DNA from 4 places in the Desulfurispora sp. genome. Region 1 is predicted to be linked to each of the others. Evidence: riboswitches for the same ligand, from Rfam matches in the RefSeq annotation. Region 1 holds a riboswitch; each other region holds the start of a gene.
What was found. A riboswitch is a leader RNA that binds a small molecule or an ion and turns the genes downstream of it on or off. The one in region 1 is predicted to bind cobalamin.
Positions count from the first base shown of each region.

Region 1 (7,184 bases):
TTTGCTCCTCCCGAGGCACCCGTGCGGACCGGACAGGTGCTGGGCCGGGTGGTGTTCCGGATGCAGGGCCGGGAACTGGCCCGGGTGGACTTGCAGGCGGCCACTGCTGTACCGGTACCGGGATTGTTTACGCGTCTGAAAAATTGGTTTTAGCAGGGTAAAGGCAAATACTTCAAAAACATTAAACCCCGCAAGCCCTGATATTACTGGCTTTGCGGGGTTTTAAGTGGTGGGCGCAGTAGGGATTGAACCTACGACCCCTTCCGCGTCAAGGAAGTGCTCTCCCACTGAGCTATGCGCCCCTGGATAACCGGTATCTGCCCTCCTATTGACAAAACTTATTTTACAATGCCGGCTCATTCGCTGTCAATACTAAAAGCAAAATTTTATCACCGGATTGTAGCCTGTCCGTCCGGTGAACGGGCGCCGGTTAATAAATATTGCGACAAATTATTTTTACCGGCAGGAAAACCTGGAGTTTTGGAGAATAAAAATTACAAGAACGGGTCGAAGCCCGCCGGACAGTACCACGGAGGTAACAGTGCAGCCAGGTGCTTTGCTGTGCTACCGTGGTTTATTTATTTTAAAGGGGGTCGGTCTTTTGCATATTCCGGACGGATTTCTGGATGTCAAAACCTGGGCCGGTGCGGCAATCTGCAGCGCCGCGGCTCTGGGGGTGGCGGTGCGCAAAACCACTGCCGAACTGGGTGAGCGTCAGGTGCCTCGCCTGGCGGTCATGGCCGCATTTATTTTTGCCGCCCAGATGGTCAACTTTCCCATTGCCGGCGGCACCTCCGGCCATCTGCTGGGCGGGGCGCTGTCCGCCGTGCTGCTGGGTCCGTGGCAGGCCATGCTGGTGCTGTCCACCGTACTGATTATCCAGTGTTTCGGGTTTCTGGACGGTGGGGTTACCGCCCTGGGAGCCAATATTTTGAACATGGCGGTGATCGGAGTCTGGGTGGCCTATCTGGTTTACCGCCTGCTGGTCAAGCTTCTACCTTCCACAACCGGGAGGATGCTGGCCATTTTCCTGGCCGGTCTGCTATCGGTGGAAGCAGCTGCTCTGTCGGCATCCCTGGAGCTGGCTTTTTCCGGAACCATCTCCCTGCCGGTGGTATTGAGCGCCATGCTGGGCTGGCACTTGCTCATCGGCCTGGGGGAAGGGATTATCACCGTACTGGTAGTTAACTTCCTGGTGAAGATGCAGGTGTTTGAACAAAATGAAGGGATAGCGGGGTGATTGCGGATGAAAGGCTGGCAAAAAGGATTGCTGCTGGCTTTGCTGGTGGGGGCGTTCCTGTCTCCCTTCGCTTCATCCAGTCCGGATGGTCTGGAACGGGTGGCGGAAGACAAGGGTTTCCTGGAAAAAGGGGAGGGTAAGGCTCTGGTCAGCGCTCCGGTGCCCGATTACCTGCTCCCCGGCATCAGCAATGAAAGGCTGGCTACAGCCGGAGCGGGTGTGCTGGGAACCGCGGTTGTTTTCGCGGCCATGTACGGTCTGGCGGCCCTGCTGGGCAAGACCGCTCCGCGTTCCAAATAGCCTTTCAGAAATACGCACAGGTTCAAGCCGCTGCAGTCGCGAGACACAGCGGCTTCACTTTTGGGTGACGGCAAAGCGGTAAGATTGCTGGCGCAGGATTTGCTGCAGTTCCTCTTTGTTTCTGGGCAGGCGGTGGGAACAGGGCAGGGGCAGGCGGTGGTGGAGCAGGTGATATACCTCCCACACCCAGGGCAGGGACAAACCGGCCTGCTGAATTGTCCGCTCATCGGCGAAGATTTTATCCGCCGGTCCGTGGGCCAGCAGCTTTCCCCGGTGCATGATGTAGAAGATTTCGCCCCAGCTGTAGGCCGCGTCCACATCGTGCGTGGAGATGATTACGGTCTTTTGGTGGCGGGCGAGCAGGTCCAGGATTTCCATGACCATGCGGGCATTGGCCGGGTCCAGGCCGGCCGTGGGTTCGTCAATGATCAGCAGCCGGGGCGACAGTGCCAGTGCAGCCGCGATGGCCACCAGCTTTTTCTGCCCGTAACTGAGCAGGTGGGGAGGCTTATCAGCCAGATGGGCAATGTGCAGCAGGTGCATGGTTTCGGTCACAGCCTGTCTGACTCTGGAGGCCGGCCAGCCCAGGTTGGCCGGGCCAAAAGAGATTTCCTGGAATACGCTGGGGGCAAAAAGCTGCACATCGGGATCCTGCAGTACCAGACCCACCTGGCTGCGCAGCTGGCGCAGCCAGGCGGATTTGTACTGCAGGGGCTGGCTGTCGAACAGGACAGTGCCGCTGGCCGGGCGCAGGACGCCGTTTAGGTGCAAAAAAAGTGTGGATTTACCGGCACCATTGCCGCCCAGGAAAACGGCCTTCTTTCCCTCCGGTAGGGACAAGGAAATATTGCTTAATGCTACAGTGCTGTCCGGGTAGGCATAGGTCAGATTGCGCACTTCCATCAGGGGGCGTTCCAAAGTTGCCATCCTCCAGTCAGACGGGTGATGATCAGCAGGACGATCCAGCTGGATATGATCAGGACGATGTTTCTTTTATTCCACCGGTAATCCCGGCTGGCTACGGGCAACTCATCCTGAAAGTTGCGGGATTGCATGGCGATGTTGATGCTCTGCATGGTCTGGTAGCTTTTTTGCAGCAGGTTGGCCAGCAGCAGGGCCGTGTGGCGGATGGAGGGCCAGAGCCCTCCATATCCCAGCCGCAGCACCTGGGCCAGGTGCATACTGGCGGCGGTCTGGGCCAGGATGAAGATGTAGCGGTAAATCAAGGTCATCAAATCCAGCAGCAGGGGGGGCAGGTGCAGGCGGCGGCAGAATTCCCGCCAGTCGGAAACCGGTGTGGTCAACGAAATAAAGTAAAGGCAGGTGACCGCCGCCAGGGAGCGGGCGGCCACCTGCAGGGTCAGGTGAATTCCCGCGGCCGAAACCCCCAGGTAGCCGCCGCCCGCAGCAACCATCCAGATCAGATCGCGCGGGGTGCTCTGCCACTGCAGCAGGACGGGCAGCAGGGCCGGCAGTAAAAAGGCCAGGGGGAGAGCCAGCAGGCGCAGCAGTACCCGTCCGGGTATACCGGCGGGCTTGACCAGGAGGAAAATGTTGCCGGCCAGGATCAGCAGGGGCGGCAGCGGATGTCGGGCCGTGAGAGCCAGAATCATCCCTCCCAGGGCGAAAAATATTTTTTCCCCCGGGTGGCTGTGCTTCAGCTTGTTGGTGCAGGCATAGTAGTCAATGATGTACACAGGTATCCCGTCCTTAAAGCCGGGTAATTATCGCCCGGCCTGTTTTCTGCCCCGGTTAAAACCTATATAGTAGCCGATGACCAGACAGCCCAGGCCGGCCTGCAGGGCAAAGAGCAGGCTTTCAATTTCTCCGCTGGGCGGCTCCCACAGAGAGGAGAACCAGGGCTGGTAGTCCGGGGCAATGGTACTGATGGCCTGCTCGGCCTGGCTGTCGGCACCGGAGAACTCAGCTCCGCTATTGAGCCGCAGGGGAATGATTGCCAGCAAAACCACCAGCACCAGGGGAAGGACATAGGCTATAATTATGTTTTTTTTCAACCGTCATTCTCCTTTCTGGTTTGGCCCGGTTGGATCAGGAAATCACTTTAAGCTGTTCCAGTTCGTGTTTGTTGTGGCTGTAGATGAAGTTGTAGGCGATAACCGAGAGCAACCCTTCGCTGACAGCCAGTGGGACCTGGGTCACAGCAAAAATTGTCATAAATTTACTCAAAGAGGCCAGGATGCCGCCTTCGGAGGCCGGGAAGGCCAGAGCCAGCTGCAGGGCGGTAACCATGTATGTACTCAGATCGCCCAGAGTGGCAGCCGCAAAGACAGCCAGCCAGAGAGGACTGTTCATTGAGCGCAGTGCCCGGAAGATTCCGTAGGCTACCAGTGGCCCGACTATAGCCATAGAAAAAACATTGGCGCCCAGGGTGGTCAGCCCGCCGTGGGCCAGCAGCAGGGCCTGAAAGAGCAGCACAATGGCGCCCAGGACGGTTACCGGCAGCGGGCCGAAAATAATGGCACCCAGGCCGGTGCCGGTGGGATGGGAGCAACTGCCCGTAACCGAAGGCAGTTTAAGGGCGGAGAGTACGAAAATAAAGGCACCGATCATGGCCAGCAGCAGCTTGAGCTGGGGCTGCTCCTTGACCAGACGGTTGATTTTGTGCAGGCCGAGCAGCAAAAAGGGTAAGCTGATGCCGGCCCAGCTGATGGCCCAGCCCGGGGGTAAAAAGCCTTCCATGATATGCATGGCCCAGGCCGGTGTCGGCAGCAGGCACAGAAGAACCAGCAGGGGCCAGCACAGGGGATATTTCTTTTGCCACACAGTGTCATCTTCCTTTCCGTATAAAATATGAAGCCCTTACCAGGCATAGAGGCAACACCGGGTAAATGCGCCGCCTTATGCGGTAAGGGCCGGATATGCTGCCGGCAAAGTGACTTTTAGTCAGCCGCAACCGGGTGGCGGCACTTTTAAAAGCCTGCTGGTGGCAGCAATGGGCCCGCCTGCGTTAAAGCAGGTTACCTGCCCTCGGGTCAGGTTGGTCCTGGATGGATGTGCAGTTGTAAAAAACAAAAAGCCCTTTGCACCTACGGAGGGCTAAAAGGGCCGGCAATTTGAAACATGCCGCCACACCTCCCATCCTCGCGGGTGGTATACGTGGTGCCGGAGCAGGCAGGTTTCCTGGCTCGGGTTCACAGCCTGGCCGCGCCTTCCCGCTTGACCGGCGGTGGCATGGATGCGGCAGGCTCCCCCTTACAGTGGGCGAGACCGCGTCAGGTTTGCACTGACTTTCCCTTGTTGACCTGCTCCAGGTAAATGTTTGTTCAACTGAAACAATTATATAACACTTTCCCCAGTATGTCCAGGAATATCTTCCCGGCCGTCTGACCGTCCCGGGGAATGGCTACTCCCTGCGGGCCGGCAGGCAGATGGTGAAAACCGTGCCCCGGTTGGGTGAACTCTGGCAGGTGATTTCGCCGCCGTGTGATTCAATGATGGCCCGGGAGATGCTGATGCCCAGCCCCGTGCCCTGGGGCTTGGTGGTAAAAAAGGGCATACCCACCCGGGACATGGCCTCGGCCGGTATGCCGGGCCCATTGTCCTTGATCACAATGCAGTTCATGTTGCGTTTCTGATCCAGGTAGGTGCTCAGATGGAGTACGCCCCTGTCGGCAATCTCCTCCAGCGCTTCCAGGGCGTTGCGGCAGAGGTTGAGCAGCACCTGTTTGATCAGGCCCGGGTCGACCATGCTCTCCGGCAGGCTGACTGCCGGCTGGAAATATACTGTCACGCCCTGCAGGAAAGCCTGGGAGGCAATGATGGTGGCCATATCCGCCACCAGGGAATTGATGTCGGTGGGCATCAATTCCGGCTGCTTGGGCCGGGCTACCTGCAGGAAATCATGCAGTACCTTGATGGCGCTTTCGCATTCTGTCAGGATCAGCGAGGCATATTCCTTGATTTCGGGCTGCTGGTACTTCATCTGCAGCATTTGGGCAAATCCCTTGATTACGGTCAGGGGGTTGCGGATTTCATGGGCGATGCCGGCCGACATCTGCCCCACTACGGCCATTTTTTCTCTCTCCCGGGCGGCCTGTTCCAGCTTTTTCTGCTCGGTAAAGTCGCGGAACAGAAGGATTACGCCGGTCTTTTCACTTAGATCGTTCTTGATGATGTATGTATCACAGAGGATGGTCCTGGGTTCACCGTGAAAGACCACATCCAGTTCGACATCATGGTACTCCCTGTCCTCCCGGAATGATTTTACCGGCAGGAACTCTTCCTCGAGGAAATCGAACACCTGGCCGCAGCGCTGCCCTACCGCCTGGTAGGCCGGGATGCCGCAAATTTTCTCCGCCGCCTGGTTGAAGACGGTGATCTGCAGCCGGTCGTTGAGCATGATGATGCCGTTGTTGGTGTTTTCCATGACAAACTGGCTGATCTGTCTGAGCTCTTCTAGCTCCATGTGCCGGCTGAGGTCGCTGGTAATGCTGAGCACGCCGATGACCCGGTTGTTTTTGTCCCGGATGGGGGTGTTGGTGGACAGGGCGTGCACTACCCGGCCGTCCCGGGCAAAAATGCGCTTGCGGTGGACGGGCGGTTTCTGGCCGGTCTGCAGAGCCAGGGTAATATATGATTCGGGCAGGTGGTCGTCCGGATGGATGTATTTTCTAATAATCTCGTCAATATGTAAGCCATACTCCTGATGGTCATAGCCGAATACGCGGGTGGTTTCGGTGTTGGCATGAATGGCGTGGCCGGTACTGTCAAAAAGCACAATGGGTACCGGGATGATGTCCAGCACGCTTTTGACCAGTTCCAGTTTACTTGCCAGCTTTTGCCTCTCCAGTTGCTGCTTTTCCGCTTCCATGCGCAGCAGTTCTTTTTCCAGGCGCACCTTTTCTTCTATGTCCATGGCCACGGCTATGCTGCCGATGATTTCTCCCGTGTAGGGGTGGCGCAGGGCGTTGCCGCTGATGATAAAGTTGCGTCCCAGGCGCATGAGCTGCTGGTTGCTGATGTTTTCACCCCGCAGCGCCCGGACACAGATGGAGTCTTCATAATCTATGTCCATCATCTGGCAGACTAAATCATAGTGCCGGCCAATAATGTCCCGGGGGGAGCGCAAACCCAGGTAGCGGACAAAAGTCTGGTTGGCATTGGTGACCAGACCGGTTTTGTCAATACTGATGATCGCCACCGGGCTGGCATCAAACAGCCATTGCAGGATATCCCGCTGCTTCAGGTAGTGGTTCATGGTTTCGGCCAGGCGGGAGTTGGCCTCCTGCAGCGCCTGCTGGTAGCGAATGGTTTCGGCCCGGTCCTGGAAAATGTCTACCACACCGGTGAGCTCTCCCGCTGCGTTGTAGATGGGAATAATGTCAGCCTCGAATATGTACGGCTGGCGCTGGACAATGACCCGGCGGAAGGTTGTGCCCTGCTGGAGTGCTCGCAGTACCGGTGAATCGGAACTATCAATGCCGCAGACCGACAGCACTTCGCTGTACTTCCGGCCCTGGATGGGATAACCGGAGGGCAGGTTAAGCATCTTTAAAGCGGCGGGGTTGGCCAGAAGGATTTTTTCGTGGCTGTCGATGGCTATTATTCCGGAACCGATGTGTTTAATAATCCAGCGGTAAAGTTGTAATTCGTCCAGATGATCATCAGGCATGGTTATACTCAC
Region 1 is NZ_JBRAJI010000024.1:15,097-22,280, reverse strand. It holds gene ACUVTU_RS07905 (D-alanyl-D-alanine carboxypeptidase family protein) at 1-153, shown strand, start outside; tRNA gene ACUVTU_RS07900 (tRNA-Val) at 228-302, opposite strand; gene ACUVTU_RS07895 (energy-coupling factor ABC transporter permease) at 602-1,240, shown strand; gene ACUVTU_RS07890 (PDGLE domain-containing protein) at 1,247-1,540, shown strand; gene ACUVTU_RS07885 (energy-coupling factor ABC transporter ATP-binding protein) at 1,595-2,467, opposite strand; gene cbiQ (cobalt ECF transporter T component CbiQ) at 2,443-3,237, opposite strand; gene ACUVTU_RS07875 (energy-coupling factor ABC transporter substrate-binding protein) at 3,265-3,555, opposite strand; gene ACUVTU_RS07870 (energy-coupling factor ABC transporter permease) at 3,590-4,324, opposite strand; cobalamin riboswitch at 4,655-4,822, opposite strand; gene ACUVTU_RS07865 (PAS domain-containing sensor histidine kinase) at 4,905-7,172, opposite strand.

Region 2 (7,184 bases), on a different contig from region 1:
GCGCAGGGGGGCTTCCCGGTTGGTGCCCAGCATTTCCAGCAGGATAATATCGGCCTGTAAAAAGGTTTCCTTAATGGCTTGCCGGCCGCTGCTGCTTTCCAGGTCATTGGGGCTGAATACGCGCAGCCGGAGCGGATAGGGTGCGGCGGCCTGATCGGTCAGATTATGATAGGCCTGCACTAAAGGAGATACCAGCGAATTGGTGCCGGTGATGATCACCAGCGAGGTAGACTGCCCCGGCGCACTGCTTTGTTCTTCAGCTGGCAGGGCGGACGGGCCGGTTACCAGCAAAATTCCCAGCAGCAGGTAAATAGTGAGCAGGCGTACTATAAGCCGGGGCCGGGGGTTGGTGGGCAGCAGGGGTTTATTAAACGGCCGGTCTTTGGATAAAGCGGACAAGTTCTTCCCTCCTGAATTTTATGGAGATTCGCTTTGAATCAGGATTAATTTGCCGGTGCGGGGGTCTTTGTAAACAGTGCCCATTTCCTGGTAGCCGCTGCCCCCCTGGCTTTGCCAGCCGGGCAGATCTTTAATTTCCTGGCCCCGGGTGGCATCAATGACCCGCACTCTGGGGGCAGTGCCGCTCTGGCTTAAGGGCTGGATTTGCCAGACCGAGACCAGTGCGACTATTAGCCCTACGCTGAAGACAAACATCACATCGGCCAGATTGGCCAGGCTGCTTAAAGGGTTAAATTCTTCTTCCGCTTGTTGCCAGCTTTTTGATTTCGGGCGCAACATTTTCTTTCACCTCGATAGCGGTTTCCAGTAAGGCTTCTAAAATGGCCAGGTCGTGGCCATACCAGCGGCGGCGCACCTTGGCAATGCAAAAGGCGATGCCGCCGGCAAAAATGCCCACTATAGTTGCATCAAAAGAAACAATCAGATAACTGGCCAGCTGGCTGAAGTCACCTTTGCCCAGTCCTACCAGGCCCGGGCCCAGGGGGATCAGGGTGCCCATCAGGCCCATCAAGGGCCCCATTTTGGCGATCAGCTCGGTTTTTTCACAGCGCCGGGCCAGCAAATTTTCCTGTTCTTCCAGCAGGGTTCTGGCCAGCGGTCGCTGGCCGGCGAGATCCGGGCCGGCCAAGTCGTTGTAGCGGGCCAGGGGTTGCGCCAGTGTGGGCGGTAGTTGATCTAGCGGCAGTACGGCAATTTGCCCCTGGGCCTGGCGCAGCTGGCTGAGCAGAGCTGCTGCGTCCAGCTGACCGGACTTGCGCCGCTGACCCAGCTCGCCCAGCAAAGTGCCGGCTTCCAGCAGGGCCTGCAGCACAAAGTAGAGCAAGATGGCCAGACAGGGTATGAGCAGACTCTGGCCAATGACATGCAAAAACCGGGTGAGATGTTCGGTACCGGCAACGGTCATGGATTCACCTCATTTGGCACTGTGGAATGTTTCCGGGACTTCCAGCGGTGTTTTTCTCCCAGGTAGCCCAGGAGCAGTATAATTAGACTGGCACCCGCTACGGCCACCAGCTGGTCGGGCGGGGCGATTTCCAGGGGCTGAAAGGGCATATGCATGGCGGCCACCAGATTGGGAATGGCAAAGACGCAAAACAGGGTGAAGGAGCCCAGGGCCAGCAATAGAAATTGCAAGGCACTTTCCAGATCAATCTGCCATTTTTGCAGCAGCTTTTGAGAAAGCCAGCTGCTGCTAAGAGTGACCAGCAAATAGAACAGGGCGGTGCCTGTGGCCAGCCCGGGAGCGGACACTTGCAGACGGGTCGACAGCAGGGTGCTGGAAACAGCCAGGGCTAGCACGCAAAGCGGGCAGGGCAGCAGGGCGGGCCAGATCTGCCGGCCAGCCGGGGTGCGGCTGGCTGCTGCCAGGTAGAGCAATAAAACCCCGCTAAGGGTGGCTATGTGGAAAGTATATTTGTCTACCAGTGCGGCCAGTTGCTGGTGACATTGCTCTGCACTCAGGGCAGCCAGTAAAAGAATGAGCGCCAGAGATCCGGCCATGGGCCAACGCTGGCGCCGACCCAGAGGTACTGTGCCCAGCAGTAGGCCGCTTTTCAGGGCCAGCAGTAAAGTGGCAGGTAGCAAGGCGAGCAGGGCAAGCAGCAAACAGGTGCACCTCCGCAATTAATTTAACTAACCCGGATGAAGCAGGAAAGCATCAAATTCGCCTTGTCCGGGTAGCCCGTGCCTTTCGCAAGGCGAAGAAAGGGGTAGTTCACTAAATGGGGAAAACATAAAACCCTCCGCGCCTTTGGGTCAGGAGCTGGAGGGTTGTGGTCCGGCCCGGGTGAAGCGGGCAGTGCCAGGCAGCAAAAATAACACCTCCCTGTTCCGCGCAGGCTGTGCGGTGTTTGAGCGAACAGGCAGGTCTCCTGGCTTCGGATCACTGGAGGCTGACGCCTTCCCGGCCTGATGGGCCAGTGGCTTTGTGCCAGCTCCTCCCCGTCACAGTGGCGGGACCGCGCCGGATTTGCACCGGCTTCCCTTTTCACCCTGGCGCAGGCCGGTTGGGTCTGCGCCAGGGCACCTGTTCGCGGTATGCGTATGGGGTTGTTGGTGGGGCGCGGGGCCCCCGTTGGGCAAGGGAGAGGAAAATTTATCCTCAGGATACTTATAGTAAGCTACCATATGTCTGCAGAAAAAGTCAATGAGCAACCAGCTTTGTAGGGGCAATTGGCGCTGCTTTTTTTTCTTTTTTTCTTGCAATTTTATCATAATTCTGTATCCGCAAATTGTGTGGCAATGTTAATAATAGTAAGTATTGCCTTTAAGTAGCACAAGGAGGATTTTGCTCCCCGCTCCGATTTCATAATTTTTCACATTTCCTCTGAATTTCTGCCACAATCCCGGTTTAGAGTAAGAGCAGGCCAGGGACAACACCAAAATTTACGAGGGAGGAATGTGAAATGTCCAACTGGAAGACCAAGACTGTGGTTGCGGCGCTGGCTCTGTCCATCATGGTGCCCGGTGTGGCCATGGCTACATCTACCAGCAACGCCGGCGGTGCTGGTCTGGCGGGTAAAATAGCCGGTATGGCCTTTCCGGGCCGCCATTTCAAGGGGGATCCGGCCAAACAGCAGGAAATGCAGCAAAAGCTGCTGGAACTGGTGCAGAAGTATACTCCCGAATCTTTAAGTGAATGGCAGGAGGCTCTGGCTGAACAGGAGAAACTGCGCCAGTCCCTGCCCTCAAAAGAGCCCCGGTGGATGTCTCAACTGACTGATGGGCAAAAAGCCCAGCTGAAAGAGGTCATGGACAGGGTGCGGGATGGCCAGCTGACCCGGGAGCAGGCCAGAGAAGAGCTGGCCAAACTGGGCCTGGACAAATACCTGCCGGAGCAGCCGGGTGGTCCCAGAGGTGATGGCGCCGGGCACAATCTGCTGGGCCAGCTGATGAAGGCAGCCAGCAGCAGTGATGAGGCCAAAATAAAGGAATTGCTGCCCCAGGCCCTGCAAATGCTCAAAGAGCGCAACCAGCTGATGCAGGAAAAGATCAATAACAGCAGCACATCAGCAGGTAATAACTAGAGATTAAATGGATTTACCGTAATGCTGCCCCGGTTGGTGGCTTGCATATACCCCTTCTTCAGGCAACCGGCATCCGCTTTGGGTTACGGTTGCCTGGCTGTTGTTAAATGTTATATTATGGGTATAAGAGAAAATAAGTTTAGTAGCGGTGGGTTTCGTGAAAGAATTACTGGGTTGGATGGGAATTTTCTTGCTTTTAGGCACTTGTCTGCCCTTTTTATTACGCCGTTTGCCGGTCCTTTCTTCTGTGGCCGGCTCTTTACGGCATACCCTGGTCCGCATCCATCACCGCATTGCTCTTGGCGGGCTGGTTATTTTGGCCTGGCATGGACTATTGATGTTGTCTGGTGGGTGGGGCTGGCTGACCCACCGTGGTGCAGCGATCTATTCGGGTGTGCTGGCCTGGATGGTGACGCTGCTGGTGGTGCTGCTTGCTGTGTACCGGCAAAATAAGGCTATACCACTGCGTTTGCACTGCTGGTTAGCGGGTCTGCTGGTGCTGCTGGTACTGATGCATTTATAGTGACATTCACAATGCTTTGTGCAGGTTGGTTAACCGGGATGGTAATTGGCGGGACAGCAAACTGCTCAAACAGCAGGAATATTCCTGTGCTGGCCGGGGGGGTAACAATTTGTACCGCATATTCCTGGTGGAGGACGAGCCCGATTTGAACCGGATATTAACTACCTACCTGGAAAAGGAAGGCTGGCAGGTGCACAGCTTTTTGGATGGCGAAAGCGCCCTGGCGGCTGCGGGCGAGCAGCCGCACCTGTGGATTTTGGACATTATGCTGCCTGGCATGGATGGCTACCAGCTGCTGCGGCAGATCAAGGCCCGGGATCAGCATGTGCCGGTGATCTATATTTCGGCCCGCGATGCCGACATTGACCGCATCGTAGGACTGGAGATGGGTAGTGACGACTATCTGGCCAAGCCATTTTTGCCCCGGGAACTGGTGGTGCGGGCCCAGCGCGTGCTGGAAAGGGTCTATGCCCGGGAGGTGGCCGGGGTGGCTTTGATCCCTCTCTCTCCTTATGTGCTGGACGAGGCCCGGCGGGAGGTGCGCCTGGGGGACGAGGTCATGGACCTGACCAGCAAGGAATATGACCTGGCCCTTTTCTTTGCCCGGCACCGCGGGATGGCTCTTTCCCGGGAGCAGATTATCAGCCATGTTTGGGGTGAGGATTATGTGGGCAGCGATCGCTCGGTGGACGATCTGGTGCGCCGCCTGCGCAAAAAGCTGCCCGAACTGCGCATTGAGACCATTTATGGTTTTGGTTACCGGATGACGGTACGCTAAAGGGCCATGGAGCGTTGCAGTGGGCTGATGCCGGAAGGCGGTGCGGCGTACCGGGCCAGAATCTGCTTGATGTGCCCGCTGCAGCAGGGACAGGGCCGGCAGCCGGGCGATGGTTGGGAATGAATTGGGGACCTGCGCGGAGAGGGTACGAGCGGCTGTCTTTGAAGAAGGGTGGGAGTAGTTTGCCCAGGTTGTGGCTCAGTGGGGGATTCCCGCTCTGGCGGTCCCTTTCCCTGCAGTGGAAAATCTGGCTGGCCATTTCCTCGGTCAGTCTTTTTCTGTATATTGCCGCGCTATTTTTGATGCCGGCCATGGTCAGGGGCTTTTTCAGCGCGCTGCTGCTCCAGCCCCACCCGCCGCCGCCCCGGGTACCGGCGACCGAGTCCCTGCCGCCCTATGCCAGCATTCAGGGTCTGCGCCTGCGGGGCTTTACCCTGCTGGATGACGGCACCACTTTGCCGCCCGGGGCGCAGGAGGCCCTGCCGGCGCGTTTGCTGGAGGAAATTAAGCAGCATGCTGTGGCGCAAAGCGCCCCGTACCAGCTTTACCAGAGCCGGTCCGGTCTGGACGACCGTCAGGCCATCCGCTATGCCGTGCGCCGGGAGGTAGTTTACGGGCGAACCATTTACCAGATCTCCTTCTTGCGCCGGGCCGAGGAGGAGCAGCTGGTGAGCACTCTTTTGCTCAACTTCATGCTCTACGCAGGCATTGCTCTGGTGGTGAGCTGGTTTGTTTCACTGCTCATCGTCCGCCATCTCACCCGGCCGCTGGTGCAGATGGAAAGCCACGTGCGGCGCATCGCCGGGCGGGACTGGCATGAACCGCTTAAATTGGAGCGGGGTGACGAGATTGGGCGCCTGGCCGCTTCAATTGAAGCTATGCGCCGCCAGCTGGTGAAGCAGGATGCCGCCCAGCAATCCATGCTGCAAAACATTTCTCATGAGCTGAAAACGCCGGTCATGATCATCCGCAGTTATGTCCAGGCTATCTCCGACGGCATTTTCCCCCGGGGTGATCTGGCCGGCAGCCTGCAGGTAATCGATCAGGAAGGCCGGCGGCTGGAAAAACTGGTGGGCCAGCTTTTATATTTGACCAGGCTGGACTACCTGGCGGGAGCAGGCGCCGCCCGGGTGGTGGAACAGGTTGAGTTAAGCCGGATAGTGGAAGAAGTACAGAACCACTATCGCCTGCAGCGGCCGGAGATAAGCTGGCTGATCAACCTGGCTCCCCTGCATGTGCCCGGTGACCCCGACGCGCTGCGCGTGCTGGTGGAGAACCTGCTGGACAATCACCTGCGCCATGCCGCCACCCGGCTGGAGGTGCAGCTGGATAGGGGTCCTGCTCCGGCGGGGATGGAGGAGTGGTCCGGCCCTGCGGCCAGGGACTCCAGGGACGGGCTGGCGGATGGCGGCAGTATGGGCCCGGCTGGCACTTCATCCGGGACCGCTTGCTCTGATGCTGAACAGCGCGGAAAACTTTGGGCGGTGCTTTCCGTATGGAATGATGGCTCGCGCTTGAGTGATGTCGAGCAGGCGCGCCTGTTTGCTCCCTTCCAGAAAGGCCGGCGCGGCCGGAGCGGGCTGGGGCTGAGCATCTGCCGGCGGGTAGCCGAATTGCACGGCGGCACCATTGTTCTGACCAACCACCGGGATGGGGTGCTCAGCAGGGTCTGGCTGCCGTTAGCAGTTCCCGTTCTTCCACCCGGTAATACTGCACATCTGTAAAGCCGGCTGTGTTTAGCCAGTCGGTGTACTGCGCCAGGGTCCAGGTACCGCCTTTTTCGGTGTTGACCAGCATATTGACGGCAAAGATGGCGGCCTGGGGGGACTGATCCCGGAACAGATCAACAATGGCTATCCTTCCGCCGGGTGATAGCTCATGATGTACCCGCTGGAAGAGGGCGATGTTTTCCTCTGCCCCGTAGATATGACAGATGTTGCCCAGTAAAGCCAGATCAAAGGGCCCTTGGGGCAGGCCCTGGTTGAAATCGCCCGCTACCAGCCGGATATTTTCTGCCGGGCCGAGCTCAGGGCGCATCATCTCCACCACTGCTGGCAGGTCCAGTACGGTGACACTGGCTCCGGCGGCGGCAAAGGCCCGGGCGTAGGTCAGAGGTCCGCCGCCGATATCCAGCACCCGGGGGCCTGGCGGCAAACCTTCCAGGCAGACCGGCACAATGACCGGGGCGCTTTTTTTAGCTGTATGCTGCATGGCGGCCATGAAGTGTCCCTGGTGCTGCGGTGTGCGCTCGCGCGGCGCGGGCTGGCCACTTTGCAGTACCGCAGGCAGGGTCAGCCAGCGGGAGAGCAGATTATACTGGTGCATAAAGGCGTAGCCGGTGTAGTGAGGGCTGTGGGGATTAAAAAACATGTCTCGGGCTGCCGGGAGCAGGGCAAAA
Region 2 is NZ_JBRAJI010000037.1:19,702-26,885, forward strand. It holds gene ACUVTU_RS10140 (cobaltochelatase subunit CobN) at 1-399, opposite strand, end outside; gene ACUVTU_RS10145 (DUF2149 domain-containing protein) at 418-738, opposite strand; gene ACUVTU_RS10150 (MotA/TolQ/ExbB proton channel family protein) at 689-1,363, opposite strand; gene ACUVTU_RS10155 (DUF2162 family putative transporter) at 1,360-2,064, opposite strand; cobalamin riboswitch at 2,304-2,504, opposite strand; gene ACUVTU_RS10160 (hypothetical protein) at 2,865-3,485, shown strand; gene ACUVTU_RS10165 (hypothetical protein) at 3,643-4,008, shown strand; gene ACUVTU_RS10170 (response regulator transcription factor) at 4,118-4,786, shown strand; gene ACUVTU_RS10175 (sensor histidine kinase) at 4,969-6,510, shown strand; gene ACUVTU_RS10180 (methyltransferase) at 6,446-7,184, opposite strand, start outside.
Region 2: another riboswitch for cobalamin. It lies ahead of ACUVTU_RS10155 (DUF2162 family putative transporter); the one in region 1 lies ahead of ACUVTU_RS07870 (energy-coupling factor ABC transporter permease).

Region 3 (7,184 bases), on a different contig from region 1:
GAATAATTAAGCCACAGCCCCTGAGCAGTCTGCGGCAGGGGAAAATCAAAAAACAGGAGCAGTTCCAGGCCACCAGCGGAGAAAACAAGGCCGCTCAGGCTGTGCACAACCCCCAGCCGGCGGAGATGCTGCCGCAGCCGGTGCAGCGCGAACTGACCGCCAATATCCAGTTTCTGCAACAGGCCTTCAGCAATGCGCCCGATTTTGTGCTGCGGGAGATCCCCCTGAGCGGCCAGTGCTACAACAAGCTGGCCATTGCCTACCTGGATGGTATGGTGGATCTGGACGTGGTCAACCGGGATATCCTGGCCCCCCTGGTCTTTGCCGGGGAAAAGGCCCTGCTCTGCCTGGAAGAAAATCCGGCAGTGAACACGGCCAAAATGAAAAAAAGCCGCCAGATGCCGGATGTGCTGACCGCCATCCTCACCGGCCTGGCCGTATTGTTTGTAAACGGGCTGGAATATGCCTATATTTTTGATGTCATCACCTACCCGGCCCGCCCGGTAGGCCAACCCATTACCGAATCCACCATCCGCGGCCCCCAGGAAGGTTTCACCGAAGTGCTGCGCATCAACATCACCCAGATCCGGCGGCGCATCAAGGATCCCGATTTAAAGGTGAACATTTATAAAGTCGGCCAGCGCACTCAGACCGATGTGGCCCTGTTCTACGTGCGCGATTTGACCCCGCCGGCATACCTGCAGGAAATTGAAAAACGCCTGCAAACAATCCAGATTGACGGCGTGCTGGACACCGGTTACCTGGAGCAGATGATTGCCGACCATCCCAATGCGGTATTTCCTCAGGCCCTAACGGTGGAACGGCCCGACCGGATGGTAGCCAACCTGCTGGAAGGGCGGGCCGCCCTGATGGTGGATGGCAGCCCCTTCGCCCTGATCCTGCCAGTATCCTTTTGGCAGCTTTTTCAAAGCCCCGACGACTACTACCAGCGCTGGATCATGTCCAGTTTCATCCGCCTGCTGCGCTTGCTGGCCGTGCTGGTGGCCCTGCTGCTGCCGGCTACCTATATCTCTGTGGTTTACTTCCATTACGAACTGATTCCCCAGGGCCTGATCATCGCCATCGCCCAGGACCGTTCCCGCCTGCCCTACGGCCCGCTGGTGGAGGTTTTATTCATGGAGCTGACCCTGGAAGTGCTCCGGGAAACCGGTCTGCGCATCCCGGGCACACTGGGCCCTACCATCTCCATCGTGGGCGGCCTGGTCATCGGCGATGCGGCAGTCAAAGCCGATCTGGTCAGCCCGATTATGGTCATTGTAGTGGCCCTGACCGCGCTTTCTTCTTTGACCATTCCTTCTTTTGATACCGCTTACGGTATCCGGCTGCTGCGCTTTGTCTTCAGTATCCTGGCCGCCCTGCTGGGGGGATTTGGCATGGCGGTGGGAGTATATATGCTGACCATATACCTGTCCAGCATGCGCAGCCTGACCGTACCCTTCTGGGCACCGGTCATGCCGCTGTTTTATAGCGACATCCGGGATACCTTTATCCGGGCCCCCTGGCGCCTGCTTTCCCGCCGTCCCGACTATTTGCGGCCCCTGGACGCCATCCGGCAAAGAGTTTCCCGGCAGGAGCGCCCATCCCGCTGAAACTTTTTGAGGTGATCTATGGCCGACAAAAAAGCGCACCCCGGCGGACAGCACAATAGTATTACCATCACCCAGCTGGCCCTGACCATCACGGCCGTACAGATTGGCACCGGCATAGCCATCCTGCCGCGCCAGCTGGCCAAAGCGGCCGGGCACGACGGATGGATCAGCGCCCTGCTGGGGGGCTTGCTGTTCATCCTGCTGGGCCTGTTCATGCTGGGCCTGGCCACCCGCTTTCCCAGTCAGGATCTATACACCTATCTGCCTCGCATACTGGGTAAACCACTCAGCGTACTGATTATTGTTTTTCTGATTGTCAGTTGCCTGGGAGCACTGGCGGTAGGAACCCGGTCTTATGTCGATGTGGTGCAGCTCTGGTCGCTGCCCCGCACCCCCCGCTGGGTGCTGGCCACCCTGACCCTCCTGCCCGGACTGTATCTGGCCTGGTGTGGACTGCAGGCCATTACCAGGCTGGCCGAACTGTTCGGGTTTTTACTGGTTCTGGCCACATTTATGGTTATTTCCCCCTGGTCGGAGATCAACTGGGGCAACCTGTTGCCCGTGGGGGATGCCGGCTGGAAAAATATTGCCCTGGCTGTTATGCAAACCAAATACGCCTACGACGGCATTATCATTTTCCTGCTCCTGTTTCCCCTGCTCAAACCGCAGGACAGGCCCCGGGCCGGCCGGGCCCTGGCCGCCGGCATCACTATCACCACCGCGGTCTATACTTTAATGAGCATCATTACCACGGGAGTTTTTTCCACCGCAGCCCTACAGAGCGAGCTCTATCCGGTGATGACCCTGATCTCCCTCACCAAACTGGAAATAGTGCAGCGGATCGAGATAATTTTTATGTACATGAATATGATCACTATCATCACCACCCAGGGCCCCTTTGCTTACCTGATCACGGCCGGCCTGCAGAAGCTGACCGGCCTGGACCGAAAAATATTGCTCCTGCCTGTAGGCCTGCTCACCGTGTACCTGACCGCCTATCCGCTGGATCTTTTTGTCTTCGATACCTACAGCGAGTATATAGCCTGGGCCGTATTCCTGTTAGAAGCGGCCATCATCCCCCTGATCTGGCTCATTGCCCTGGTGCGCAGGCAAAGGGAGCAGTAACCAGACCTGTTTAGCCGGCCAGAAATGCCGCCGCTGTGGTACACAGGCAATTTTCCCCGCACACCGGACAGGGCTCGGGGCGTTGCTGCTCCAGAGCGGCGGCCAGGCGGTGGGGGTCCAGGGCCAGGTCAGCCCAGCGCTGCCAGTCCCCCCGCCGGGCGGCCTGCCCCATTTCCCGGCTCTGCTGCCAGGCCAGGCGGTTGCCCCGGGCCAGATCGGCGGCATGGGCGGCCAGACGGGCGGCCATCACCCCGGTGTAAACATCATCCTCGGTGGGCAGACCCAGATGTTCGGCCGGAGTAACATAGCAGAGGAAGTCGGCTCCGCTCTGTCCGGCCAGGGCCGCCCCGATGGCGGCGCTGATGTGGTCGTAGCCGGGAGCAATGTCGGTGGACAGGGTACCCAGAATATAATAGGGTGCCTGCTGACAGAGGCGCTTTTGCAACAGCATGGTGGCCGGGACGTGGTGCAGCGGCACATGGCCGGGACCTTCCACCATCACCTGCACCCCGGCGGCCCGGGCCCGGGCCACCAGCTGCCCGGCCACCATCAGCCCCTGGAGCTGGGCGGCGTCCAGCGAGTCGGCCGTGCAGCCGGGGCGGATGGCATCGCCCACACTCAAAGTGACATCATATTCCCGCAATATCTCCAGCAGGCGATCGAACTGCTCATAAAGCGGATTCTCCTGCTGGTTGTGCAGCATCCAGCCGGTCATAAAGGCCCCGCCCCGGCTGACAATATCGTTAATGCGGCCGGTTTCCTGCAATCGCTTTAATACATCAAAATTCAGGGCACTGTGTATGGCCATGAAGTCCATACCCTCGGCGGCCTGTTTTTCAATGACGGAAAATATGTCTTCGGCAGTCATGGCCACCACCGAACCGCGCTGTTCTATGGCCATCACTGCTGCCTGGTAGAGCGGCACGCTGCCTACGGGTACTCCGGCCGTGGCCAGGGTGAGCCGGCGCATGCCGTCAATGTCGCCCCCGGTGCTCAAATCCATAAAGGCATCGGCACCGGCCCGCAGGGCGGCGCGGATTTTCCTTTCCTCCAGGGCCGGATCGTCCCGGTCGCTGGAAGTGCCGATGAGGGCATTGACCTTAACCCGCAGCCCTTCGCCAATGCCACAGACTTTTTCCAGCCGGCGGTTTTTGTTTTTGGGTATGACTACGGTGCCCCGGGCCACTCTGTCCCGTACCACTTCCGGGGCGATGTTTTCCGCTCCGGCCACGGCCAGCATTTCGGGGGTAATTTCGCCGGCCCGGGCTTTTAATAACTGGGTCATGCAGCATCACCTTCCGGTAAATATTTTTATGCTTCCGGCAATAGTTAACAGGAATGTACCGGTTTATCCAGATACTGCGCGATCACCTGCATGGCGCAGTATTTACCGCACATGGCACAGGCGGCCGAAGCGGCACTGGTTTTCTGCCGCTGCTGGCGGGCCCGCCGGGGGTCAATGGCCAGGGCCATTTGTTTTTCCCAGTCCAGATTTTTGCGGGCCCGGGAAAGTTCATTATCCCACTCGGCAGCACCGGGCAGCCCCCGGGCCAGATCGGCAGCGTGGGCGGCAATGCGGGCGGCGATTACCCCTTCGTGCACCTGCCCGGCATCGGGCAAACCGGTGTGTTCGGCTTCTGTCACATAGCACAGGAATTCGGCGCCGGCCAGAGCGCTGAGCGCCCCGCCAATGGCCGCGCTGATGTGGTCGTAGCCGGGGGAGATGTCGGTGACCACCGGACCGAAGACAAAATAGGGAGCGCCCTGGCACAGGCTTTTCTGCAGGGTAACCGTGGCCGACAGGTGGTGCAGGGGAACGTGCCCCGGCCCTTTGACCATGATCTGCACCCCGGCCTGGCGGGCCCGTCTGACCAGCTCACCCAGCACAATCAGCTCCTGCACCTGTGGTGCATCCAGCGAGTCCTCCAGACAGCCCGGCCGAAAGGCATCGGCCAGAGCAAGCACCGTGTCATAGCGCCGGCAGATGTCCAGCAGGCGGTCAAACTGCTCATAGAGAGGGTTTTCCCGCTGGTTGTGCACCATCCAACCAATCAGATGGCTGCCACCAAAACTGACCAGCATCTCCTGCCGCCCGGCGCGGCGGGCCCGCTCCAGCACCGGCCAGGTCACTCCGGCATGCACGGCCAGAAAGTCCACCCCCTCCCGGGCCTGCTGTTCAATCACCGCAAAAAGATCTTCCACAGTCATGGACGAAGGGTGGCCATATTTCTCCCGGGCCACGGCCAGCGCCTGATAAAGGGGCAGTGTGCCCAGAGGCAGCCCGGCTTCGTCCAGAATTTTCCGGCGCAGAACATCAATGGGACCGCTGACACTGAGGTCCATCAGGGTATCGGTGCCGGCTCCCAGAGCGGCCTGCACCTTTTCCCACTCCGCGTCCGGGTGGACCGAGCGACCATACATGCCCACACTGGCGCTCACTTTAGTGCGCAGCAGGCGCCCGATCCCCACCGGCCGGCAGCGGGGACGCCGCTGACCGGCCAGCACCACCGCCCGGCCCTCCGCTACTTCTTCCAGCAATTGTTCCTCGGAAACATTTTCCTGACGGGCCACCTGCCTGAGGGCCGCTGTTGCTTCGCCCTGCCGGGCCAGTTCCAAAATTGTGGTCATAATCAAACCTCCCCTGAAGATGTAAAAAAGCCCACAACTCTTTCAACAAGAGCTGTGGACTTTACCATCATCGCACAGTAAACCTGTAGCCCTGCCGCGTGGCTACCAGCGAGCATCCGGCAGGCAGGTCTCCTGGCTCACGGGTCATCATCCCGGCTCACCTTCCCGGCCTGACGGCCAGTGGTGCTCGAACCGGACTCACCGCATACAGTGGCGGGACCGCGCCGTTTCAAACCCTGCGCAAAGCACCTGGGCAGCGGGTTTGCCGGTCTTCCCTATTCTCCTTGCCCCGGGACTCTCCCGGCCCCGGGCAAAGCACCTGCCGGACATATGCAGTTTTACAGCAATCTCGAAACCTGAACCGACGGGAAATAATACCACCCGTAATAATGTGAGTGTATTCTCTGCTTCCGGCAATTTTCCTGCCAGCAGGCAACAATTTATTTTGGCATCAAATAAATCTTTTCACTACTCAGTTGATTATGATAAAATATTTCTGCTTACAAGCGCCGCTTGTATACAGAATATTGTTTTTCTTCTCAACTATTTTGCCAGTATATTTCAAGATGTGACATTTTATTTAAATCTACACCGTTGGGAAAAGAGGGGTTTAGAATGGCACAGGAACTGGAAAAAAGGATTAAAGAAACCGGTCTGAAAATTTACCAGCTCATTGAGGGAGATGCCCCGTCGGTTTTCAAAAAAGAATTCTGGTCGGGCAAAATAATGGACTGGTGTATGCGCAACGAAGCCTTCAAAGTGGAAATGTTCCGCTTTGTTGACGTTTTCCCCAGCCTGAGCTCGTCGGTTTCGGTAGCCAAACACATTCAAGAGTATTTCTGCCGCCCCGATCAAGACTTCCCCAGCAGCCTGCAGTGGGGTCTCAAGCTGGTCTCGCCCAATTCGCTGGTGGCCAAGGTGGCCACCAAGGCCATTTCAGAAAACATCACCGGCATGGCCCGGCAGTTTATTGTGGGGGAAGACGCCCGCGATGCGCTCTCCACATTGAAGAAGCTGCGCAAGGAAGGCTTTGCTTTCACCGTCGATCTGCTGGGGGAAGCGGTGGTTTCCGAAGCCGAGGCCGACGAGTTCTACCAGCGCTACATAGAACTTTTCGAAACCCTGGCCAGAGAGCAGAGCAAGTGGAAACCTCTGGGCAACAGCCCGGGCGATCTGGACTGGGGATTTTCGCCCAAAATCAATGTTTCCATCAAACCGTCAGCCATGTATTCCCAGATGAATGCCCGGGCCTTTGATTTCTCGGTGGAGGCCGCGCTGAAAAGGCTGCGCCCCCTCTTTCGCCAGGCCAAACAAATTGGCGCCGCGGTCCTGCTGGATATGGAGCATACCGGGCTGAAGAACCTCACCCTGGCCATGTTCAGGAAGCTGCTGGAGGAACCCGAATTCCAGGATTACGAGCATGCCGGCATAGTTATTCAGGCCTATCTGAAAGATAGCGAGCAGGATTTGCGCGATCTGATTGACTGGGCTAAAGCCCGCGGCCGGCGCATTACCATTCGCCTGGTCAAAGGAGCCTACTGGGATCAGGAGGTCATCCTGGCCCGGCAGCAGAACTGGGAAATCCCGGTGTTCACCAATAAATACGAAACCGATGCCAACTATGAAAAGCTGGCCCGCATCCTGCTGGAAAACCACCAGTATGTGTCTTTTGCCTGTGCTTCGCACAACATCAGAAGCATTGCCTATGTCTGGGAGGTAGCCAAAGAACTGAACGTACCCGACGGGCGGTTGGAATTCCAGGTGCTGTACGGCATGGCCGAGCCAGTACGCAACGCCCTGCGCAGAGTGGGGCTGCCCTTG
Region 3 is NZ_JBRAJI010000008.1:33,077-40,260, forward strand. It holds gene ACUVTU_RS03485 (spore germination protein) at 1-1,610, shown strand, start outside; gene ACUVTU_RS03490 (GerAB/ArcD/ProY family transporter) at 1,629-2,735, shown strand; gene bzaB (B12 lower ligand biosynthesis ThiC-like protein BzaB) at 2,746-4,020, opposite strand; gene thiC (phosphomethylpyrimidine synthase ThiC) at 4,065-5,363, opposite strand; cobalamin riboswitch at 5,469-5,701, opposite strand; gene pruA (L-glutamate gamma-semialdehyde dehydrogenase) at 5,979-7,184, shown strand, end outside.
Region 3: another riboswitch for cobalamin. It lies ahead of thiC (phosphomethylpyrimidine synthase ThiC); the one in region 1 lies ahead of ACUVTU_RS07870 (energy-coupling factor ABC transporter permease).

Region 4 (7,184 bases), on a different contig from region 1:
GTAGCAGGTAGAAACCACCCGCCAGCCGGAGGGCAGGGCGCTTTTGGCCTCTGCCGGCAGGCCGCTGCTCACCTCGCGCAGGGTCACCCGGCCAGCTGCCGCCAGCGCCCCTTCGGGCACCAGCAGGGCGGCCTCACCGGCCTGATCCTTCAGGAGAGCATTTTCACCCTTTTTCAGATCCTTCTCCAGGGCGGCCTGATGGCCGGCCAGTTCCTTCTGCAGCCGCCGCAAATCTTGATAAGCCGGCCTTATCGCTGCGGCCAGCAGGCGCACCGCCTGCCCCGCCTGCTCCAGGGAAGCCGCGCCGCCGGTCAAACTGCCCAGTTCCTGGAGGGCCTTTTCTCCAGCCGGCAGTTTTAACCCGCTCGGGCTGACGGCTGCACTGGCTGCATTACTGACCCCGCCGCTGCTCCCGGTATTGTTTTGTTTTTCCAGCTCATTCCAGGTGGGCACAGGATTGTTCATATCCTTGCTGTACCACCAAATCACTTTATCCCTGGCCTGCACCGCCTTCTGGCTGGCCAGCACCATGGGCACCTGGCCGTTCACACTGTACATCCAGCCCTGCATACCGCTGTTGGCCTGCCCGGCAATGGCCGTCACAAAGCCATCGCGATGGGTGAAGCTCAGGCCGGTGGCTTCCAGCGCTCCCAGGGCGGTCAGCCCCCAGCGGCCGCCGGCTTCCACCTCCACCAGCCCGGGGCGGAAAAGCAGTTCTCCATCCCGGCCCTGCACCGCAATGTACACCTTGACGGCAGCAGTAACCGTCCCGCCGCCACTGCCGCCGCTACCACCCCCGCCACTTTCGCTGCTGCCCGCACTGTCCGGCCAAGCCAGCACAGCGGTCAGCACCCAGGTGGCATCCATGGTGTTACGGGCAGCCCCGAAGGTACCGTCGGCCGCGTTATAGCTGTTTTGCCGCAGGTAATCCAGCGGGGTTTTACCGGCGCTGTTCTTCCAGCGGGCGGCATCTTGACCCAAGTGTTTTAAAGTGAGCAGCAGCTCGGCGTTGTCCACCGCCGGGTCGTCAAAAGGGGTGGCATATACGCCGCCATCGGCCTGCTGCAGGCCTTTCAAGTAAGCCAGTCCCTTTTGTACCGCCTGCTGCACCGCCGCCTCCTGGTAGCCGGGCAGATATTTCAGGACCCGCAGGGCCTGGGCGGTGGAAAGAAAGTCGGGGTAGTATTGATCAAAGGTTTCCCCCCAGGAGCCGTCCGCCGCCTGTTTGCTCAAGACATAAGCGCGGGCGGCGCTCTGGTCAATCTGGCCCAGCTGTCCGGTCTCGCCCAGGGCCAGCAGCACCCAGAAGTCGCTGTAGACGCTGTTTTCAAAAGAACCGGCCCCGGCACCCTCCTTAATCTGCCGCCCGGCCAGCAGGCTGGCCAGCCGCTCTTTCAGCTCATTCTGCTCCGGCCAGTGGTTTAACGCCTGCAGGCACCCGGCCAGGGTCTTGCTGCGCGATTTCACTGTCAGCTCGGTCGCCGGGCGGTTATTGGCCAGGGCGGCCAGCAACACCTCGGCGCTGGCAAAGGTGCTGTCATACTGCACCCGGATGGCCCCGGTATCACGATCCTGGATGTCCTTCAGATAGATAAAACCAGCCTCAATATCTCGGGCTACCTCACTGCCCGCCGTGCCGGCGGTGGAAAAGTAGCTCAAGGCGGTCAGCACCTGGCCGGTCAAATCGGCCTCCTCGGGCTCATAGCTGCCCCAGGCTACCCCGGCTGCCTGCCCCCAGGAGTTCTGATGGGTGTGTTTGTAGCGGTTCAGATAGGCCAGGGCGGCCTGCTGATCCAGCCCGGATAGTTTACCGGCCTGGCCCAGTGCGGTCAGCACCAGCACATCTTCATAGATGCTGTCACCAAAATAAACCTGCCCGTTTACCGTTTGCTGTTTAGTCAGAATGGCCCCGGCCAACTGGTTGACCAAATCATGCTGCGGCTCCACCGCCACCACCGCCAGCAGGTGTTTGGCCAGTTCCCCCGCTCCCAGGCTATCGCTGCTGCCATAAGCCTGCTCAGCCGTGCTCAGCACCTGGTCGTACAAACTGCCGGCGCTTGCCCGCCATTTGTCCGCCTTAAGATCCTCTCCGGCTACTGCCAGCGCCTGCACACAGCGATAGTCAAACTGCCCGGCGGCAGCGTACTGCCCGCTGTTTTTCTGATACTCACTGTGCAGGTAGCCCACCGCCCGGGTGATAGCCCCCTCCAGCACACCGCTTTCCCCATCTGGCAGCCAGTTTTTCTTTCGGGCTTCCGCCAGGGCCTGCAGGGCCGCTTTGGTGCCATAAAGGTTGGCGTAGGGACCGAAACTGCCGTCCGGGTTCTGGGTGCCCATGATATAACTGACCGGCGAAACCCGGTCGCCCAGTAGTCCGGCCAGCACCACCAGCCGGTTTTGCAAACTGGCGTCACCGGCCGTGCGTTTGGCCGCCGCCGTCCATTTGCTGCCGCCCAGCTCCTCACCGGCCAACAGCAAAATATGGGCGGTGTAGCCGTCCAGATCCTCACCGGCGGCAAAACGCCCCTGAATAAACTCCACCGCCTTGCTCTTGAGCTGCTGATCGCCAATCTGGGCGGCCGGTGCCCTGGACGGGGAGAAAAGACCCGCCAGAACCAGCAGCAGGGCCAGAAAAACCGGCCATACCGCCCCCGTACACCCTCTTGCTCTGCTACAGGCCGCGCGGTTAAACACTCCCTTAAATCCCGCCAGCTGCCCCATTGCACATACCTCCCACAAAATTACTCATCTATTTTTACCCACCGGCTTACCCCGCCGGCCGGGGAGTGGAAAAAAGAATGGTCCCGGCGGAACGGCTGTCCCGCCGGTGAACAAGAGGAGAAATATAAGGGTAGGAGATGAATGATAAGGATGGGGTTAAAAATTAAAGCCCCGCTTTCCCGTAAAGGAAAGCGGGGCTTTGTCTGCACCTAGAAAGCTACCCGGTAAGTAACCAGGTAAACGAGCAGCCCAGCACCGGCCTTTCCTCGGAAGGCGATACTGCATTCCGCCCAGGCAGGTCTCCTGACTTGTGGATCCACACCGCTTTTAGCTCCAGCCTTCCCGGGCACCCCGCCATTACTGGCCGGGCTCATCGCCCAGTGACTGCCGCCCCTTGGGGACGGTGGACTGCGCTAAAAGGGCTCCCCACTTACAGTGGCCGGACCGTCCGGGATTTGCACCCGGTTCCCTTTTCACCCCGGCAAAGCCGGGGCACCTGCGCGGTAGCTATATAATTGTCCAAACAACCAGAGTCGCTCTACCGGCCTCACACCGGCCAGCGTCCCTTGCCAGCATCATACCACCTATTTGCCGGGCTGTCCAGAGGGTATTTGAACAGAATTATAATAATATTTCACTCCAACTCCTTCTCCCGCCCGTCCTGCCAGCGGTGGCAGTTGAAGGGCGTACCGTCCAGGTTGATGCGGTAGATGTCCCGCTCGGCACACTGGGGGCATTTCATTTCGGAAAAACGCTGGCCCTGACCGCAAGGAATTTCCCACTCGTGGTGGCAGCGGCTGCATTTGAAGCGCTTCATCACCAGCTGGAAGTGGCCGCCTTCCATGCGGATGGCTTTGCCGTTGACCAAAGCATCGGCAATTTTGCTGCGGGCGGCAATGAGAATGCGGTGGTAGGTGGGGCGGGAAACGCCCATTTTTTCGGCGCATTCTTCCTGCTCCAGGCCCAGCAGGTCTTTTAAGCGAATGGCCTCTACTTCCTCAATGGTCACAGTAACCTCGGAAAGGGCGCTTAAGGGCACCCCGGCCGGCTTAAAGAAGGTCAGTTCTGGAATGTATTCCACGCGGCGGCACTTGGGCGGTCTGGACATGAGCTTTTCTCCTCCTGCTATAAGTTTCAGCTAAAAATTTGTTTTGCTTATGTTTTTATCTATGCACATAAACACCTACATTATAGATGCCCGCCCTTCGCGTGTCAATAATTTTACTTGCGTCCGGATAATATTTTTGTCCATTCAATGCCCCAATAAGACCATTACGGCCTGTTCATCAATGTAAACAATCATACACATAAATTATTAGGCTTTACAGCGTCTTTATGCACCATTGTTCCCGCCCACTCGCCCGCACATTTTTCATACATTTCACTGCCTATATCCTGCCCTGAGCAGACAAAATGACCCCTTTGGCGCTACCCGGTCATATAAAAGCCCCCGGCCAAAAATCCGGGGGCTTTTTTCTGTATCCAGGGGGTGATCAGGTTATTAACGCCAGTCTTTAGAACAGACCCTTCACCGCGCCGGTCTCCACATCCACGTCGATACGGCGGAAGGCCGGGTCGGAGCTGGTGCCGGGCATCAGGCTGATGGTACCGGTCATGGGGCAGAGGAACTTGGCGCCGGCAAAGATGAGCACGTCGCGCACCGGCAGCACCCAGCCCTTGGGCACGCCCTTCAGGTTGGGGTCGGCACTTAAGGAGAGGTGGGTCTTGACCATCATAGTGGCAAAGTCTCTGTATTCGGGATTTTCCTCGAACATCTTGGCCTTGGCTTCGGCTTCCGGCGTCCAGGTCACGCCGTCGGCGCCGTAGACTTCGCGGGCGATGGTTTCCACGCGCTGGCGCAGCGGCATTTCCAGCGGATAGAGGAACTTGAAGTCCACTTTTTCGTTGCAGGCGTCGATGACCGCGTCGGCCAGCTCCAAGGCACCTTCGCCGCCCTTGAGCCAGTGCTCGGACAGGGCGCAGCGGGCGCCGGCCTGCTCGGCATAGCGGCGCACCATGGCAATCTCTTCCTTGGTGTCGGTGTGGAAAGCGTTGATGCACACCACGGGGTTGATGCCCGCTTTACGCACAATGCCGATGTGGTGCAGCAGGTTGGGAATACCCTTTTCCAGCAGCTCCAGGTTTTCCTTGGTGTATTCTTCGGGCAGGGGACGGCCCGGCACTACTTTGGGACCACCGCCGTGCATCTTGAGGGCGCGGATGGTGGTGGTGACCACGGACACGTTGGGAGTAAGCCCGCTCATGCGGCACTTGACGTTCCAGAACTTTTCAAAGCCGATGTCGGCAGCAAAGCCGCTCTCGGTGATGTGGTAGTCGAACATCTTCAGACCAATGCGGTCGGCGATGATGGAGGACTGCCCGATGGCGATGTTGGCGAAGGGACCGGCGTGCACCAGGACGGGCTGGTATTCGGCCGTGCTGATCAGGGTGGGGTTGATGGCGTTGCGCATGAAGGCAGTCATGGCGCCGGCCACTTCCAGGTCCTCGGCGGTCACCGGGCGGCCCTTTTTGTCGTAGGCCACGATGATCTTGCCGATGCGCTGGCGCAGATCCTTGAGGTCGGTAGCCACAGCCAGGATGGCCATCAGCTCGGAACTCACGGCAATGCCGAACTTGGACTGCATCATGTAGCCGTCCATCTTGCCGCCGATACCAATGATGATGTTGCGCAGGGCCTGAGCGCAGAAGTCGATGACCCAGCCCATCTGCACGTTGGTGGGGTCGATGTCCAGGCGGCGCAGGTTGCGCTTGGCCAGCTCGGCATCGTCATAGTTGCGCTCATGCTGCATGCGGGCGGTCAGGGCCACCATGCACAGGTTGTGGGCGTTGACGATGTCGTTCAGGTCGCCGGTCAGGCCCAGAGAGAACTCGGTCATGGGGATGGCCAGCGCGTTGCCGCCCCCGGCCGCGGTGCCCTTGATGTTGAAGGTGGGGCCGCCGGATGGCTGGCGAATGGCTGCGCCCACATTCATGCCCCGCTTGCCCAGACCTTCGGTCAGGCCCATGGTGGTGGTGGTTTTGCCTTCGCCCAGCGGAGTGGGGGTGATGGCGGTAACGTTGATGTACTTGCCGTCCGGACGGCCTTCCAGCCGCTTGATGATCTTCATGAAATCCAGCTTGCAGATGCGGCCGTAGGGGATGATCTCATCCTTGTCCAGGCCCAGCTTCTCCGCCCACTGCATGGGGGTGGGCATGTTCTTCTCCGCCAGTTCGGCAATCTCATAGTCCTTGAGCTTGGTTGCATCGTAGGGCATACTCTTTTCCCTCTCCCTTCCAGAAATGGTGATATGGATTATTCCGGCCCGGCCGCGGCCTAACCCAGTTTGGCCGCCGCCCGGCTTAAAAACTTGTCCACCTGCACGATGAAACGTTCATGGATCCCCTGGCCCACCAGGTCCTTCTCGTCCCGCGCCTCCACCCGGAAGACCAGGCGCCGGCCGTCCACCTCCACCAGTTCCGAGGTGGCGGTGACCTGCATACCCGGCGGTGTGGCCGCCAGGTGCTGTACATCCACTTTTATTCCCACCGTGGTCTGGCCGGGCGGCAGGTAGGGCTGCACCGACTGGAGAGCCGCCTCCTCCATCAGTCCGATCATGGCCGGGGTGGCGAAAACCCGGATGCTGCCGCTGCCGTAGGCAATGGCGGTATTCTGGTCGGTGCAGGATGTACTGGCGCTTCCCTTGATACCCGGCTGAAGGTCAGCCATAATTGACCACCCTTTCTAAATATTAAATTAACTTCGGCAATCATCAGAGAATTCCTGCTAATGATAATATTTTTGTTTGGTTTAATATTTTTATTATAAATTATGTTTATTAATTATCACTTTACATGTTTACAGTAACAGGTCGGCTGCCAGCCCCCCAAAACCACCTCCGGCCGTGACTGCAGCAAGAGCTGCAAGTTCCCGAAAAAGCCAAAGGCACCCCCTAAAGAGGGTGCTCTCTGGCCTACTCATATATCCAGCATTCCAGTGTCCGGCTGTATTCCACCAGCTCCTCCGGACGGAAAAAGATGCCAATCTCCCGCTCCGCACTGGCGGGCGAGTCCGAGCCGTGGATGACATTGCGGCCGATGTCCATACCGTAAGTGGCCCGGATGGTGCCCGGCGCCGCCTTGAGGGGATCGGTGGCCCCCATCATTTCCCGCACGGTGCGCACGGCATCCTTGCCTTCCAGCACCATGGCCACCACCGGCCCCGAGGTGATGTACTCCACCAGGGGGGCGTAAAAGGGTTTGCCCTTGTGCTCACCGTAGTGGCGCTCGGCCAGTTCGGGAGTAATGCGCAGCATTTTCAGCCCCACCATCTTCAGGCCCTTTTTTTCAAAGGCAGCCAGAATTTCCCCCACCAGCCCGCGCTGCACCCCGTCGGGCTTGATCATTACATAGGTTCTTTCCATTGCCGCTTGCCTCTCCTCTCAACTTTAGGGAAGATTTCTGTG
Region 4 is NZ_JBRAJI010000025.1:18,818-26,001, reverse strand. It holds gene ACUVTU_RS08085 (S-layer homology domain-containing protein) at 1-2,721, opposite strand, end outside; cobalamin riboswitch at 2,998-3,236, opposite strand; gene ACUVTU_RS08080 (DUF134 domain-containing protein) at 3,356-3,829, opposite strand; gene ACUVTU_RS08075 (formate--tetrahydrofolate ligase) at 4,236-5,996, opposite strand; gene ACUVTU_RS08070 (thioesterase family protein) at 6,056-6,448, opposite strand; gene ndk (nucleoside-diphosphate kinase) at 6,693-7,142, opposite strand.
Region 4: another riboswitch for cobalamin. It lies ahead of ACUVTU_RS08085 (S-layer homology domain-containing protein); the one in region 1 lies ahead of ACUVTU_RS07870 (energy-coupling factor ABC transporter permease).